One region of the Paenibacillus sp. FSL R5-0810 genome, then DNA from elsewhere that is predicted to be linked to it. Evidence: riboswitches for the same ligand, from Rfam matches in the RefSeq annotation. Region 1 holds a riboswitch; each other region holds the start of a gene.
The links. Region 1 has a riboswitch for thiamine pyrophosphate ahead of MKX76_RS28085 (ECF transporter S component). Riboswitches for the same ligand answer to the same signal wherever they lie in the genome.
Positions count from the first base shown of each region.

Region 2: another riboswitch for thiamine pyrophosphate. It lies ahead of tenA (thiaminase II); the one in region 1 lies ahead of MKX76_RS28085 (ECF transporter S component).
Region 3: another riboswitch for thiamine pyrophosphate. It lies ahead of MKX76_RS02770 (YkoF family thiamine/hydroxymethylpyrimidine-binding protein); the one in region 1 lies ahead of MKX76_RS28085 (ECF transporter S component).
Region 4: another riboswitch for thiamine pyrophosphate. It lies ahead of MKX76_RS20190 (ABC transporter substrate-binding protein); the one in region 1 lies ahead of MKX76_RS28085 (ECF transporter S component).

Region 1 covers NZ_JBBOCF010000001.1:6,282,392-6,286,155, forward strand. Annotated here, with positions in the region: gene asd (archaetidylserine decarboxylase) at 48-893, opposite strand; TPP riboswitch at 1,061-1,173, shown strand; gene MKX76_RS28085 (ECF transporter S component) at 1,281-1,901, shown strand; gene MKX76_RS28090 (ABC transporter ATP-binding protein) at 1,894-3,690, shown strand; gene MKX76_RS28095 (energy-coupling factor transporter transmembrane component T family protein) at 3,687-3,764, shown strand, end outside.
Region 2 covers NZ_JBBOCF010000001.1:3,831,050-3,834,813, reverse strand. Annotated here, with positions in the region: gene MKX76_RS17180 (DUF4179 domain-containing protein) at 1-1,398, shown strand, start outside; gene MKX76_RS17185 (sigma-70 family RNA polymerase sigma factor) at 1-35, shown strand, start outside; TPP riboswitch at 1,564-1,667, shown strand; gene tenA (thiaminase II) at 2,086-2,790, shown strand; gene thiM (hydroxyethylthiazole kinase) at 2,938-3,764, shown strand, end outside.
Region 3 covers NZ_JBBOCF010000001.1:594,248-598,011, reverse strand. Annotated here, with positions in the region: gene MKX76_RS02780 (ABC transporter permease) at 1-491, opposite strand, end outside; gene MKX76_RS02775 (nitroreductase family protein) at 1,023-1,625, shown strand; TPP riboswitch at 1,798-1,901, shown strand; gene MKX76_RS02770 (YkoF family thiamine/hydroxymethylpyrimidine-binding protein) at 2,002-2,607, shown strand; gene MKX76_RS02765 (sporulation protein YjcZ) at 2,682-2,780, opposite strand; gene MKX76_RS02760 (nucleotidyltransferase domain-containing protein) at 2,897-3,595, opposite strand; gene MKX76_RS02755 (class I SAM-dependent methyltransferase) at 3,735-3,764, shown strand, end outside.
Region 4 covers NZ_JBBOCF010000001.1:4,530,704-4,534,467, reverse strand. Annotated here, with positions in the region: gene MKX76_RS20200 (ABC transporter permease) at 1-653, opposite strand, end outside; gene MKX76_RS20195 (thiamine-binding protein) at 650-943, opposite strand; gene MKX76_RS20190 (ABC transporter substrate-binding protein) at 1,047-2,087, opposite strand; TPP riboswitch at 2,208-2,319, opposite strand; gene MKX76_RS20185 (VOC family protein) at 2,519-2,902, opposite strand; gene MKX76_RS20180 (GGDEF domain-containing protein) at 3,205-3,764, shown strand, end outside.

The sequences.
Region 1 (3,764 bases):
AACGGGAGTCATTGCGGTCATGAATGAAGGCATCCGCAAGGACGTTCTTATTTTTCCGTACACAGCTCCTTCTCCAAGCACGCATCCCGCTTCTGCTTCTTGTCTGCGGGCGGATGGAGGATGCCGAGCAGCTCGCCCATTTTAACCGTCGTCCCGAGGGTAAGATCTCCCCGGGGGGTAAAGGTGCCGCTCTCGGTCAACAGCACGACGGTTGAGCCGAATTCGAAGTATGCAAGCTCATCCCCGATCTGCCATTTCGTCACGTTCTCGTCGGCATAACGGATGCTGCTTACGTTCAATGCTCCGACCTTGACCACGGCAACCTCACCGAAGTCATGCTTGATATAGGTAATGAGCCTTTCGTTGCGGCTAAGCACCGACCGGATATGGGTCATGGCAAAATCGTTGACGGGATACACCTTGCCCTTGAGGTGCTCCCGCTCGATCTGCACGCCGGTAACGGGGGCGTGAATGCGATGGTAATCCGTCGGGCTTAAATATAAGACGAACGCGTAACCGTTCACATAATTCTCGATTCTCGGAGACTGCGCAAGCAGCTCTTCAATGGTGTAATCCTGTCCCTTGACGTTGAGGATGGTGCCGGTATCGATGGTGCCCATGGCGGTAATCGTCGCATCAACCGGGCTCACCATCGCGTCGGCGGTCGTATCTATGGCCCGCAGGCCGAGCTTTAATCGGCGGGAGAAGAATTCATTGAGCGAGCGGTATTCATGCAGCTCTTTCTCCGCTTCATGCGCCGGGATTTGGTATATTCGAATAAATGCAGGGATCAGATGACGGCTCAACCGGCTGTGGGAGAACTGCCCCACCAAATGGGACAACCACTTTCGGGAGGAGAGCTCTGTCATCAGACGCAGCAATCGTTTGGCCATGTTATTCTCCTTTTTTGTGCAAAGACCTAAGCTATCGATGATGCTTGAAAAGCAATCACTCTGATATTGACATAGAATCGGCTGGAAATCAACAAACAGGCCTTGAAGAAAAAAAGACCCTTGCCAAATCAGGAAAGGCTGTGTATTTTAAAGTTAACATAAAACCGAATAGGGAATACGGGTGCTTGAGTGAATCAGGCTGAGATTGCAGCTGCTATCCGCTGTTGACCGTTAATCTGAACTGGGTAATGCCAGCGTAGAGAATATCCGACCCTGCTCATATTAGGGCCTAATTTCCGTCTGCGCGTTTCCAGACGGTTTTTTGTTGTGATTTTTTTCCACTTTTAAAAAATTGCGATGGAGAGGGGTAATTGTACGATGGAAACGATGAGGCAAGGCATAATGGGGGCTCAGCCGAGAAAAGGGCTTAGACTGAGCGATATTTTGGTGACGGTGCTTGTATCGCTGGTGCTGGGCGTGGTGTATCACTTTTGGGGATCGGTATACAACCTGCTGAAGCCGCTCTTTTTCGAAGCGGACGAATTGCTGTATGGCATGTGGTTTGCCGCGGCGACGCTGGCCTATCTGCTGATCCGGAAACCTGGCGTGGCGATCATTGCAGAGGTTGCAGCCGCGCATGTCGAAGTGCTGTTCGGCAGCGGGTGGGGGCTTACGCTCCTGATGTACGGCTTGATTCAAGGCTTGGGGGCCGAGCTCGTATTTGCCGCAACCCGCTACCGCAGCTCTTCTGCCTTCACGGTGGCTCTGGCGGGGGCCGCTGCCGCCGTCGGCTCGATGCTCCTTGATTTCTTCTACAGCTACACGGACGATCTTCAGACCTGGATGTTCCTGGCGAAATACGGCATGCGGATCTTCAGCGGCGCCGTCATTGCAGGCCTTCTGATGCTCGTCCTCGCCAAAGCGCTGGAGCGTACCGGCGTAACCTCCCTGCTGCGTCCGGCATCGCAAAAAGAATATGAGGCGCTGGACGATTCGCGCCATGTCTAAAATGCAAACGGGCGTACACTTCGTAAACACGGTGGATGCGCCTAATGATCCGCAGGAGGAACCGGCGCTTTATGTAGAAGGGCTGCGCCTTAAATACCCGGGCGAGGAGCGGCTGATGTTTAAAGATCTTTCGTTCTCCGCCGCCCGCGGAGAAAAGGTGCTGCTGCTGGGTCCAAGCGGCTGCGGCAAATCGACGCTTCTTCAGGTGCTGAGCGGGATGATTCCCCGGGCGACGGAGGTGCCGATGAAATGCCAGGCGCAGAAGCTTCCCGTTTCCTGGGGATATGTGTTCCAGGATCCGGACACCCAGTTCTGCATGCCGTTCGTCGACGAGGAGCTGGCATTCGTCCTGGAAAACCAATGCGTTCCACGGGAGCAGATGGAAGAGCGGATGCAGGCAGCGCTGCAAGCCGTCGGCTTGGAGCTGGAGTCGCTCCATGTCAAAATCGCGCATTTATCGCAAGGGATGAAGCAGCGTCTTGCACTGGCTTCTGCCCTATTGCTGGAGCCGGAGGTGCTGCTGCTGGATGAACCGTCGGCGCTGCTCGATCCCGAGGGCCGCGAGCAAATCTGGACGGCGGTGAAGGCTGTGTCCGCAGGGCGCACCTTGATCATCGTGGAGCACCGGATTGAAGAAATGGCTGAATATGCAGACCGGGTCGTGCTTTTTGGCCCGGATGGGACGATTCTGGGTGAAGGCACGCCGGCCGACGTATTCGCCCGCTATTCGCGGGAGCTGAAGGAATTCGGCATCTGGTATCCCGGCGTATGGGACGATTATGCAGTGTCCCCATCCGGCATGGAGGTGTTTGCACCGCTTGGAACCTCCTCCGGCGGATCCCGCCAGGATGACTCCTTCGCCAGGGATTTGGGAAAAGCCGCTCGGCTACAGAACCGGGAACGACTCCATTCCGTTGAGGAGTCCGGACGGCTTACCGGAGCCGACTTTACGTCGGCAGAACAGAGCAAGCCTGCCGTTCAGCTGGCCCAGTTCTCAGGCAAGCGGTGGGACAAAGCCGTTATTACCGTCCAAGGGGCGGAGGTGTATCCGGGCGATTTTATTGCGATTGTCGGGCCGAACGGAGCGGGGAAGAGCTCGCTGCTTCTGAGCCTGATGGGGCTGCTGAATGCGGAAGGCATGTACCTCCTCGGCGGGGGGGAGGTTCCGTTAGGGAAAGGAAGACGAAACCGCAAACAAAGGGAACGGATGCTCCGCCGAATCGGATTCGTATTTCAGAATCCCGAGCTGCAATTCGTGACGGAGCGCGTTACGGATGAGGTGGCGTACTCCTTGCTGGTGGACGGCATGTCCGCGGATGAGGCGGCTGAGCAGGCCCGCCGGACGCTAGAGCGATTCGGACTAGACGGCAAGGAGAGCCGGCATCCATACCAGCTATCCACGGGCCAGAAACGCCGCCTCAGCGTGGCCACAGCCATGGCCAGACAGCCGGCGGTGCTGCTGCTGGATGAGCCTACGTTTGGCCAGGATGCACGGAATACCTTTGCGATTCTGGAGATGTGCGAACGGCTGCGCCAGGCCGGGACGGCGATCGTGATGGTTACCCACGAGATGCGAATCGCCGAGCAGGCGGCCACCCATATTTGGGAGATCCGTCAAGGGCAGCTGGTCTCCAGGATGGCATCGCCCAGGCTGGCGGCAAGGAGAGCTCCCGGCTTCCAGGAGAACGGTTATCCGCCAATGAGGGCGGAGGACGAAGCCAAGGAATTTGGCGCCCGTGAGGACAACAAGGAATCTTCCGGCAGACCGTACGCGGAGGTGAGGTCATGAATATATGGAATCCGGTCCGCATCACGTGGCTGCACCGGGCAAATCCGGTGGTGAAGCTGCTTCTCGTCTGCTCC
Region 2 (3,764 bases), 2.5 Mb from region 1:
GACCAACAGATTCAGAATGCGAAACGATCCTATGAATCAATGGAGACCGATGTAGACCGTTTGATGGAGCGTGTCCGGTACAGTGTTAGCAGCGAGGATTGTACAGGCATGCTTCATAACAACCGCTCACAGCGGATTATCCGCCGCTTGTCGCTAACCGCAGTCGTAACCCTTGTGGCCTGTGTAGTGATACTCGGCAGCGGCTTCGTCTCCCCTATTATGGCATCCGTACTACAAGAAATACCGTTCGTAGGTTCTGTTTTCCAGCGTCAGGAGCAGCACCAGTACGTTCGCGAAACAGCCTTGAAAACAGCTTCTGAAAATGGAATGACGGCGCAAGTCTTGCAAGCTGTGAGCGACAACGGGATTACGCTGCAAATTCAAGAGGTGATGTATGACGGTGATCGTCTCTCCATCGGTTATATACAACAGGTTGAGGATGGATTCTCCGGTAGGCATGGTTTCATAGACGGAATCAAATTCAAAATTGACGGCAAGCCATACGCAGACCGTGTCGGTGGCAGCGGTCCTCTACCTATTGATAGCCAAACAGGAATTGGACAAATCAGCTTGCTGCCATTCAAACAGAAGTTACCGGATGAATTCGAACTAACGATCGAGGTAGCAAACGTGGACGGAGTTAAAGGTCATTGGGATTTTTCAATTCCCATTAAAAAGACCGTTTCCGGAACGAAATCATGGATGCCGATGAGGAGTGCAACGGATGGAGAAACCACCCTGCTGATTAAGAAAATAGGCTTTAAATCCGGTACGGGTACGATGGACGTGGAGCTAGTATACAGGCGGCCGGCAGCTAAAGCGCAAGATCCCATGTATGATATCCTAGCTATTACTGATACTGGAATGGAGTTCAAACCTTATGAGATGGATGGAGATGGCTACGTCGAAGACGGTACACATGTCCAGTTAGGAACCTTTCGATTTGAATTACCTCTTGTTACGCCGAAGTCCATTACGTTCCGTCCGTATTTGCGCGGGGATGTGCCGGTATATGGAATTAGAGTGCCGATGAAGCATGAACCGTCGACCGATCATCCTCTAATTATTCCTCAAGGGGAATTAGGCCGCCTGTTAGTGACGAAAGTGGAACGCTTAAAAGATAAGACGATCGTACATTACCGGAAAGAAGTCACTGACCCCCTTCAGCAAACCGAGTTGATCCTCGAGGATTTGGAAGGCAAGTACAATTTTTACCCATGGGACATGTACATCATTCCTTCCGAGGAAACGAAGACGAGGTTAATTGATGCCAAAAATAATGCTTACGTAACCGAATTCCCGGCCTTAAATTCGGATCAACAGCCAGTCTTTGTCACCCATGAATACAAAAAACCTATTTTCCTGAAAGAGCTCGAAATGACAATACCGCTTCAATAAGGTAAGCATCGGTCAATTGATGGCATTTGCGAATGAAAGCATGAACGGTCACCTTTTTTTCTGGAAAAAGGGGGTTAGGGGGTTATATCTACCGAGTATTGCAGCAAACACGGAAACGTTTGACACCACCGCTAAACCTATGTACAGTAATAGTCAATAGAATAGGAAGTCCACTAGGGGAGCCGTCAGCGGCTGAGACAAGAGCGTATCTTGGACCCTTTGAACCTGATCTAGTTCGTACTAGCGTAGGAAAGTGGAGCCTTCACGGATAGAGTCCTTTTTGCGCCTGCTTCTGCCGGGCAAGAGGACTATTGCTGAAGCCGCTCCGTTTTTCGGGGCGGCTTTGTTTGTCATGCTCCGAAAAACGTAATTTCCTGCATCTTCGTCGCACAGCACGATAGCGCACGAGTACGAGCTAGCAGCATGCAAGGTTGCCATATGCCGTGCATAAAGGGTTGGCCGTGTACATAAAGGGTTGCCGGATATACACATGTAGCCGGGTACAACGGCTGCCGGATCTGCAAAGTTCCCGGATGCAACCGTTGCTGATATGAAAAGGATGCACGGTATGCGTAGGTTTGCGGGACATGCAACGGATGCTTGGCTTCGAATCCCCGGATTACCGGGATTGCCTGGTCGCTAGGAGGACTTCCTGCTCTTCATTTCAAGATGGAGGTGGGGGAAACCATGACGTTTACCCAAGAGCTTCGCCAGCAGGCGGACGGAATTTTCGAGGCGATCGTAAACCATCCCTTCGTGCGGGGAATTGCCGCCGGGAAGCTGGACAGCGAACAGCTGATTCACTATGTGAAGCAGGACTTCGAGTATTTGAATGCCTACATTCGCATTTATGGCGTCGCCATATCCAAGTGCACGAGCCGGGAGGATATGGCGGCGTTCAACGAACAGATTGCGTTTATCCTCAACAGCGAGGTGCATCCGCATCAAAATTTCTGCTCGGTCGCGGGAGTGAACTATGAGCAGCTCCAGGGCTACCCTCTTGCACCGTCTGCGCACCACTATATCCGTCACATGCTGACCGTTGCGCATGAGGGAACCCTCGGCGAAATTATGGCGGTCCTGCTTCCTTGTCCGTGGACGTATTATGAGATCGGCCGCAGACTGCTGGATGAAGTTAAGCCGGATCGCACCCATCCGTTCCATGAATGGATTCATTTTTACGGGAATCGCGGAGAGGATGCGGCAGGGAAGTTCCTTGGCCGTGTGGATGCGTGGGCGGAAGGAGCGACGATGAAGGAGCGCGAGCGGATGCGCGAGCATTTTATGCTGAGCTGCCAGCTGGAGTATATGTTCTGGGACATGGCTTACAAGCAGGAGGAATGGCCCGTGCCGTTCCAGCCGTTGGTCGATGCCACGGGGTATGGGCGCTGAGCATTTGAGTTATGGGACAGACAGGGGTAACGAAAGGTCATGCATTTTGAGAATGAATCAGAATTCGGGTTGAGATGAGATTATGGGTTTCATATGTCGTATGTCATATGCCAAAAACCAAGAAAAGAATGGGAAAGGATGATGGCAATGAGCGGAAATACATGGGATTCGGAGCTTGCGGGGCTTTTAACGAAGGTGCAGCAGCAGAAGCCTCTTGTCCATAACATGACCAATGTGGTGGTTACGAATTTTACGGCCAACGGCTTATACGCGCTGGGCGCGTCGCCGGTAATGGCATATTCCCCCGACGAGGTGGCGGATATGGCCCAAATTGCCGGAGCGCTCGTGCTCAACATCGGCACGCTGTCCCGCGAACAAGTGGATGCGATGATCCTTGCCGGGCAATCCGCCAATACGCATGGCGTCCCGGTCCTCCTCGATCCGGTAGGAGCGGGGGCAACGCCGTTTCGGACCGCTTCTGCGCTGCGGATCCTGCGTGAAGTGAAGGTTTCCCTGGTGCGGGGCAATGCGGCCGAGGTTGCCAATCTGATCGGCGAAGTCCGGGTGATCAAGGGGGTCGATGCAGACGACTCTGCGTCCGGCGGGAACTTAGAGCTGGCCCTGCGGGCTGCACAGCGGCTAAATACGGTGGTGGCTATCACTGGAGAGGAGGACGTGATCAGCGATGGTGTTTCGGCGCGAATCATACGCGGCGGGCATGCGATGCTGACGAAAGTAACCGGAGCGGGCTGCCTGCTCACGTCCGTGCTCGGGGCCTTCGCCGCTGTGGAGCCGGATTTGCTGCTGGCGGGGACGGCTGGCCTTGCCTTCTATGGGGCAGCAGCCGCCCGCGCGGCCGAGCAAACGGCCGGACTCGGGCCGGGCAGCTTCCAGATCGCCTTCCTGGATGAGCTTGCAAAGCTCCACTCCGGTTCGCTCGAAGGGCACGCGTCGGTCCGCGAAGCGGACATCCT
Region 3 (3,764 bases), 5.7 Mb from region 1:
GACATGTTCTGAATGAGATCATATTTATAAGCGAAGAACGTAGCGATCGAGCTTACGATGTTCCCGAACATGAGTCCAACGAGCGGAATAAAGATCGCATCCTTGAACTTGATCCGGTCCAGGATCTTCATGAAGATAAACGTGCCGGCCAGAGCGAATACAAAAGCCACCAGCATTTTCACAAGCGGTCCGCTTGTCGTGAATACGAGCATCGCAACGAGAATTCCCAGTCTTGCGGAATCCATGGTTCCCGCCGTTGTCGGCGATACGAACTTGTTGCGGCTAAGCTGCTGCATGATCAATCCGCAGATACTCATGCTGACTCCCGCCAGGATTAGACTGACTAGACGCGGCAAGCGGCTGACGAGCATAATATGCTGTTGTTGTTCCGTCATGGAGAATAAGTCCAGCGGCGAAATATCCTTGACTCCGATAAATAAGGAGACGATGGAAAGCGCCACAACGGCTGCGGCTAAGTAAATGATCTTCATGGCTCTTCCTTCTATGCATATGTCTCTAAATCATTTCGTCAGCTCGTAATTCAGTTATCATTCTCATTGAGATTGATTATCAATTACGCTCTGATAAGCATTATATCACCCTCATTCTCAACCGACAAGTATAATTGAGAATCAAACTCAATTAAATTTTTAATCTTTGCATGATTTGTTCATCAATTGTTCATAATATGAAGCTTGGCAGAAATTAGCCGTTGTTGTCCTCAATCCTTCTATTGTTCTCCTCGCCCCCTCTTATTAATAGGAAATAAAATTTAAGCCCCCTGTTTTGGCTCCAAATCACGGGGTATTTCATCAATAAATTCTCAATCACAGGGTTGACAATGACCAATGTAATATAATAACATACTAACGGAAGTATTATTTCTTACAATTAGTAAGTTGTTAAGGAATAATAATTCAACCTATTTCAGCGATCACCTTGATGCATATTTGCTTGAATGATAGGACATCTTTTTATCAGGCGTATGCAATCCAAACCATGACTCAGGAGGGTTTATCAACATGTCTAAAGACTTCCTTACCGCACTTAAAAATCGCCGTTCCTACTATGCGATCAGCAAGGATTCCGTCATCTCCGATGAGCGTATCCAAGAAATCGTGAAAGATGCCGTGAAATACACGCCTTCTTCCTTCAACTCCCAAAGCGCACGCACGGTCGTTCTGCTTGGTGAGCAGCATGACAAGCTGTGGAATATTACGGAAGGCATTCTGAAGGAAGTGGTGGGCGACGAGCAAGCATTCAAATCCACCGCTGAGAAAATGGCCTCTTTCCGCGCAGGCTATGGCACTGTATTGTTCTTCGAAGACAACGATGTCATCGCAGGGCTTCAGCAAAACTTTGCGCTCTATGCCGACAACTTCCCGGTATGGGCGAATCAGTCGAACGGCATGCTTCAGCTCGTCGTTTGGACGATGCTGGAAGCCGAAGGACTGGGTGCTTCCCTGCAGCATTACAACCCGCTGATCGACGAAAAAGTAAAAGCGGAATGGAACATCCCAGAAAACTGGAAGCTGATTGCGCAAATGCCGTTCGGCAAGCCGGTCGCTGAGCCAGGGGACAAGGAATTTGCTCCGCTTGAAGATCGCGTGAAAGTTTACAAGTAAGCGAAACAAGACAAAGAGCCGCCATCAGGAAGCCTATTAAAGCTCCTCATGGCGGTTTTTTGCTGCATTGACATTGTTTTTTCGATGCAGAGACGTTACAATTACCCAGTAAGAAGCCGCCCTCTTTCGTAAGCTTGGACCGGCCGGTCAAAACAAAATTTCATATCTTGTGTTGCTGTACTAGGGGTGCCTTGTGCTGAGAAACGGCAGAACCGCCGTTAACCCTTATTACCCGATCTAGGTCATGCTAGCGTGGGGAAGTGTAGCGTTCATGTTTATGTTTTGTTCGCGTAGACATCGCCGCACTTATCCCTTAGGGTGCGGTTTTTTTGCGTTATTTTGCGTTCTCAAATTTATGCTGCAGGAGGAATCTACAATGAATGAGTTAGCATGCGGAACCAGCCGGATTGTTGGCTGCCGGTTCTCGGTATTGCCGATGACGGACCGCTTCGTCGAAGTGATTATGGGGGCGTTGGAGTCTGTGCACACGGATAAGGTATGGATTCATACCGATGATGTCAGCACTTGTGTTCGCGGACGTGCCGAGCACGTATTTGACGTTACCCGTGCGATATTCGCCCATGCGGCAGCTTCCGGCGTACATACAGTCTTTAATGGAACCTACTCCATCGGCTGCCCAGGCGATACGGATGCGGATGTCTATATGTCCGAGGATTCCCGGGTGTTAAACAGCGAGCTTGGACCACACGCGGATATTGAAACCGCCTGCCAGTTCGCCTTGTATCCGCTCGGAACCGAGCATTATATGGATATTATCTACGGAGAAGTGCAGCGCGCCAAGAAAAAGGGAACCTTCGGGGGCAGCGTCCATTACGCAAGCCGTCTCGACGGAACGCTCTCTCGAGTATTCGAATCCCTCGAGGATGCGTTCAAGCATGCCATCCAAACAGATACCAGCCACCTCGTGATGACCGCTGTCGTCTCCGCGCACAGTCCATCGCCCAAGCAGAAAAGCGTTTAATATGCATGCTTAAGCAAACAAGGACCCGGCCATATGCCGAGTCCTTGTGCTATCCACCGCGTATCGCCTTTGATTCAAACCCAAGCAAGCGAGATGATTACGAGCAGGATAAAGAGAACCAATATAATACCCGTTGATGTGCCCCAAACATCTCCACCATATGCTCCGCTCATGACGATCCCTCCTGGATTTATTGAAATACGTGATGTCATCACATATTTAAGGTATGAGCCGGAAAGAACGACGGTCACGGCAGCTGTACCGCTTGTCTTTTCCCCCAGCCATGGCCTTATTCTTCATATCCGGCAAGCAGCTGGCCTCCGTAAGGGAGCAAAACCTGCTCGCACAGCTTCATGAGCTGATGCGATTGCCGGGTACGGTACATCGCCTCCAGCGCTTGCACCAACCGCTCGCTAAAATGCGGATCGAAGCCGGAGACTAGCCGGAACAGCGTCTTCCCTTCCCCCGTCCACTGCCGGTTAACCCTCAGAACAAACTCGCAGAGCAAAGTCGATATTTTTTGAACGGTAAACCAGGCTTCCCCGTCCCCTTTGGCCTGCTTAAGATCCATCATGTATTCGGTGATCATGTACCGGGCTGCGTCAATATCGGACATCGTTAATGGCAGCGGACCGTAATCCAGATCAGCCTGGGCCTCCGCGCGAATGTCTTCCCCTTCCGGTACCGAGCAGAGAACGATGCCTTCAGCCATGATCCGCTGCAGTGTCGGATTCGCCGCAACGATGCCTGCGTCAAAATCTTCGCGATAGCCGGAGCTAGATATAATAAACAGCTCTACGATCCAGCCGGCAGCTTCAATCGTCCTTCTCCTCAGCCCTTCGCCTTCTCTCTCCACAATGATCACGTCAAGGTCTGAGTGCTCGTTGTGCTCTCCCCTGGAAGCACTGCCCCCCAGTACAGCCAGCAGACAATCCGGATATTGTTCCGACACGACCTTCCTTGCGGCCTGAATCGGCTCCATCTTCATGCGTATTTCCCCCAAACCGCTCATATCTTCAAAAAAAGGGCTCAAAATAGTAAATTCAGCGAAAACCCCAAACGTACCTCAATCATATGGTAAATAAACAAATATCCTTATGCAGATAACGAAAGTAGGGATCAATTCGATGAATTACATTAACATGCTGTCCAAATTA
Region 4 (3,764 bases), 1.8 Mb from region 1:
CGATCGGTCCGGTACCCGGATTTTTGCAGCATCATATAATAGCCGATTCCCCGGTCAGACCCGATCCATTCCCCGATGACCGCCCCCATGACCGAATACGTGGCCGCGATCCGAATCCCGGAGAAGATGGATGGCAGCGCGTGCGGAAGCTCCAGCTTGGTGAAGATTTGCCACGGCGTGGCTCCCGTCATCTGCATATAATTCATCATCGTGCGGTCGGTCCGTGCCAGCCCGTCGAGGGCCGCTACGGCTACGGGGAAGAAGCAAACGAGCGTAATGACGATGACCTTCGGCAGCATGCCGAACCCGAACCAGATCATGAGGAGCGGGGCCAAGGCGATGGTCGGCACGTTCTGGCTTAAGATGAGAAGCGGATAAAGGGCTGTTTTGAGAAAAGGTACCCTGTGCAGAGCCAAAGAGAGCAGGAGTCCGATACCGGTTCCGATGGCAAATCCGATCACGGTTAACTTTAGGGTAGCCCAAGTGTGTTCCATAAGTCCCGACGCCCCGGTGATGGCTTCATGCCCGATAGCCGTCGGCGCAGGCAGAATGAATTTCTCGATATCGAACATCCAGACCGCAGCCTGCCACACGATCAAAAAGAAGAGGACCGCCACGACGGGCGGCCATATCGAGCTCCACCAGCTTTTCATGGACGGTATTTCTCCGTGAGCTTATCCATGCTGATGCCCTGCGGATGATGTGCGATTTTGACTTGGGAGATGATGCTCGGACTCCCGGCTTTCACCAGCGCATCATGCATTCGCTCCACGATGCGGAGCAGCTCGGACAGCTCGCCTTCCATCGTTGTTTCCAAAGCATGGACCTCGTATTTGACGCCGGAATCCTGGATTACCTTAATGGCTTCATCCACATAAGGGATGCTGTCTCCGCCGTCCGGCGTACGCGGAATGACTTGAATGCTCAGCAGTGTATTCGCCATGAGTCAATCGTCCTTTCGTATATGGGTTCTCATTTGCACGGCCGTTAAGCCTCATGCCGATGAGCCGCGAAGCAGCATTGCAATGCTGCGGGGAGTGCTTCTCCTATTTGTCAGGCAAAAACTCATTCGTAAACGCGCGCTCCGCGTCCAATTCCTTCTCCAGCAGCTTGCGCTCAAACATCCAGTCGGCATATCCGGACCAAACCTCGGCCTTCTGCTCGCCCCAGCGCGGCGAGTCATCTTGATAGCGCGGGCTGAGCCACTTCTGGCTTTCCAGCACCAGCTCGGCATCCAGGTCGGGAACTGCCTTCGACAGCAGTGCCGCGGCATCTTCCGGATGGTCTATCGCATATTGATAGCCTTTGGACGTTGCGCGCATGAACGCTTTGACAAGCTCCGGGTCATCCGCGATCAGCTTCTCGTTCGTTACGATGACCGGCGTATAATAATCCAGCTGTTCGGAATAATCCTTCACGTAGATCATGTCCAGCGGCTCGCCGCGAAGCTGGGCTTCAATGCCTGTCCAGGCATAGTAGATCCAGGCGAAATCAATATCCCGCTTAACCGCCGTAAAATAATCGGCGTCTCCGATGTTCACGATGTTGACCTTGTTCACATCGGCTCCATCGATCTCCATGATCGATTTCATGACGGCTTCCTCAATCGGAGAGCCCCAGCCTCCGTAGGATTTTCCTTCAAAATCGGAGGCCTTCTGGATGCCCCGATCCTTCGGTGCAGCGAATCCGGACGTATTATGCTGAATGATGGCTGCGATCGAAACCAGCGGCAGCCCCTGTGTCCGGGCGAGCGTTACGCCCTCCTGATAGCTGATGCCGAACGGTACGTTGCCGGAAGCGACCATCGCATCGGTTCCCCCGGAGCCCGGCTGTACGATTTGCACGTTCAGCCCTTCCTCCTCATAATATCCGAGCTCCTTGGCTGCATATAATCCGGTGTGGTTCGTGTTCGCCGACCAGTCCAGCATCAATTGGACATCGCGGAGCTTGGCCGGCTGTTCTCCTTCTCCGGCAGTCTCTTGCTTGCCGGGCGCGCTTCCGCCGTTCTGGCCGCTTGCCCCGCAGGCGGAAGCGACCAGAAGCAGGACGCAGGCGAGCAGCAGAGAGAGCCATGTACGTTGTTTCATCGTGTTTCTCCTCTCCTTATATGTCTTCCATTTTCCGTATTAACTTCATAACAACAACAAAAAACGCCCCGATCGTATCGGAGCGCATGACGGCGTAAGTATATACTACGGCTTATGAACAGCCGCAATCTTATGGCTTCCTACGCTGGCATTACCCAGATCAGGTATAAGGGTCAGTATCTCTATGGGATACACTCTCAGCCGGCCGATTCCAGCTCCCCCGGTATTTATGAAGTTACGGGTTATACTTCCGTTATTATAGACCTACCGGAAGCACCTGTCCAGTACGGGAACGCCCCATGCCTGAAGGCGATTTTCTACGTTCGTATAGGTCGCCGGGATGAGTGGCTGTCCAGGCATGGAAGACCCGAATGATCCAGGCGACCCATAGGAGTCTCTATATGCGGGCGGGCAACCTTAGACCTGGCCTGTTAGCGCTGGAAAAATTCAATCCATTCGCCTTCCGGACCGTGCACGAAGAAATAGCGGTAGCCGTTGGGCAGCGTGACGATTTCCTCATCCAGATGCGGAACGTCCAGCTCCTTCACCCGTGCATATTCCGCTTCAATGTCGTCCGTGCTGACGGCAAAGTGATGCACCGTTCCCTCCGCAGGAAGGGAGTCGCTGTATCCTTGAATCAGCTCGACCTCGGTTTCATCGCTGCCGTTAAAGCCGAGGAAAGCCAGCTGGATGACACCGTTCGTGTGCGTCAGACGGTCCTTGAGCTCAAGGCCGACCACCTTCGTATAGAAAGCGATCGTTGCTTCCAGATCCCTTACGACAATGCCTACATGGTCCAATCGTCTTTGTCCCATTTTACAAGAACCCCTTCCATGAAACTATGCTAGGATATAAAACCAAAGATACGTTGATATGAAAGAATAATACTACATAAACCCCATGTGTCAAGTGGGGATTGAGTGACTACAATCCCGGGACAATTCCGCAAATAACGATTCTACGCGGCCTATATGCCTATAAATATCCAGTTGTTGGGCGCTTCTTTCTTTACTTTTCCTCGGGCTAAAAGTATGATTGGATATGGAAACGCTTTAATTCGAAAGACCTATTCATCATGAATGACCAAGCCTACCTTTTGTTTCAGGGAGGGATATGAATGAGCCCGGGTCCATCCGATTCCATATATATTCGGCTCGCGATTGGATACGCATTGATCCAATGGATATTGGCCCTGTGGATGCCGGACGCTTTATTGCTTCACCGCATCTTAGCCATTATGGCTCCGATAGCCGCATTCGCGTATTTGATCGGGGTGATTGGCAGTCGGTATGAGCAAGGCCATCTTCGCAGATTTTGGCTTCTGATTGCAGCCGGATTGGCCGGCGATGCAATAGGGCGCATCCTGTATGCGGGTGATGAATGGATTGGAGGGGTGTTTGGCGGATCCATCCGGCTGGCGGAACTGTTCTGGAGCTTGGAAGCTCTATTGTTCGCCGGTGCCCTGATTTACCTGTTCAGACGAGTGCAGGGTCCGCTGCGGGGCGCTCGGTTTACCCTGGACATCATCATTGTTGCGATTACCTTGATGACGGTGGGGTGGGAGTATCTCATTAAGCCGGAGATGGAGAGCGGGACGGATACCGTCTGGAGGTCGGCCGGAGGAGCGATGCTCTATCCGCTGTGCGGAATCGTACTGATGTTCTTTACGCTGGTCGT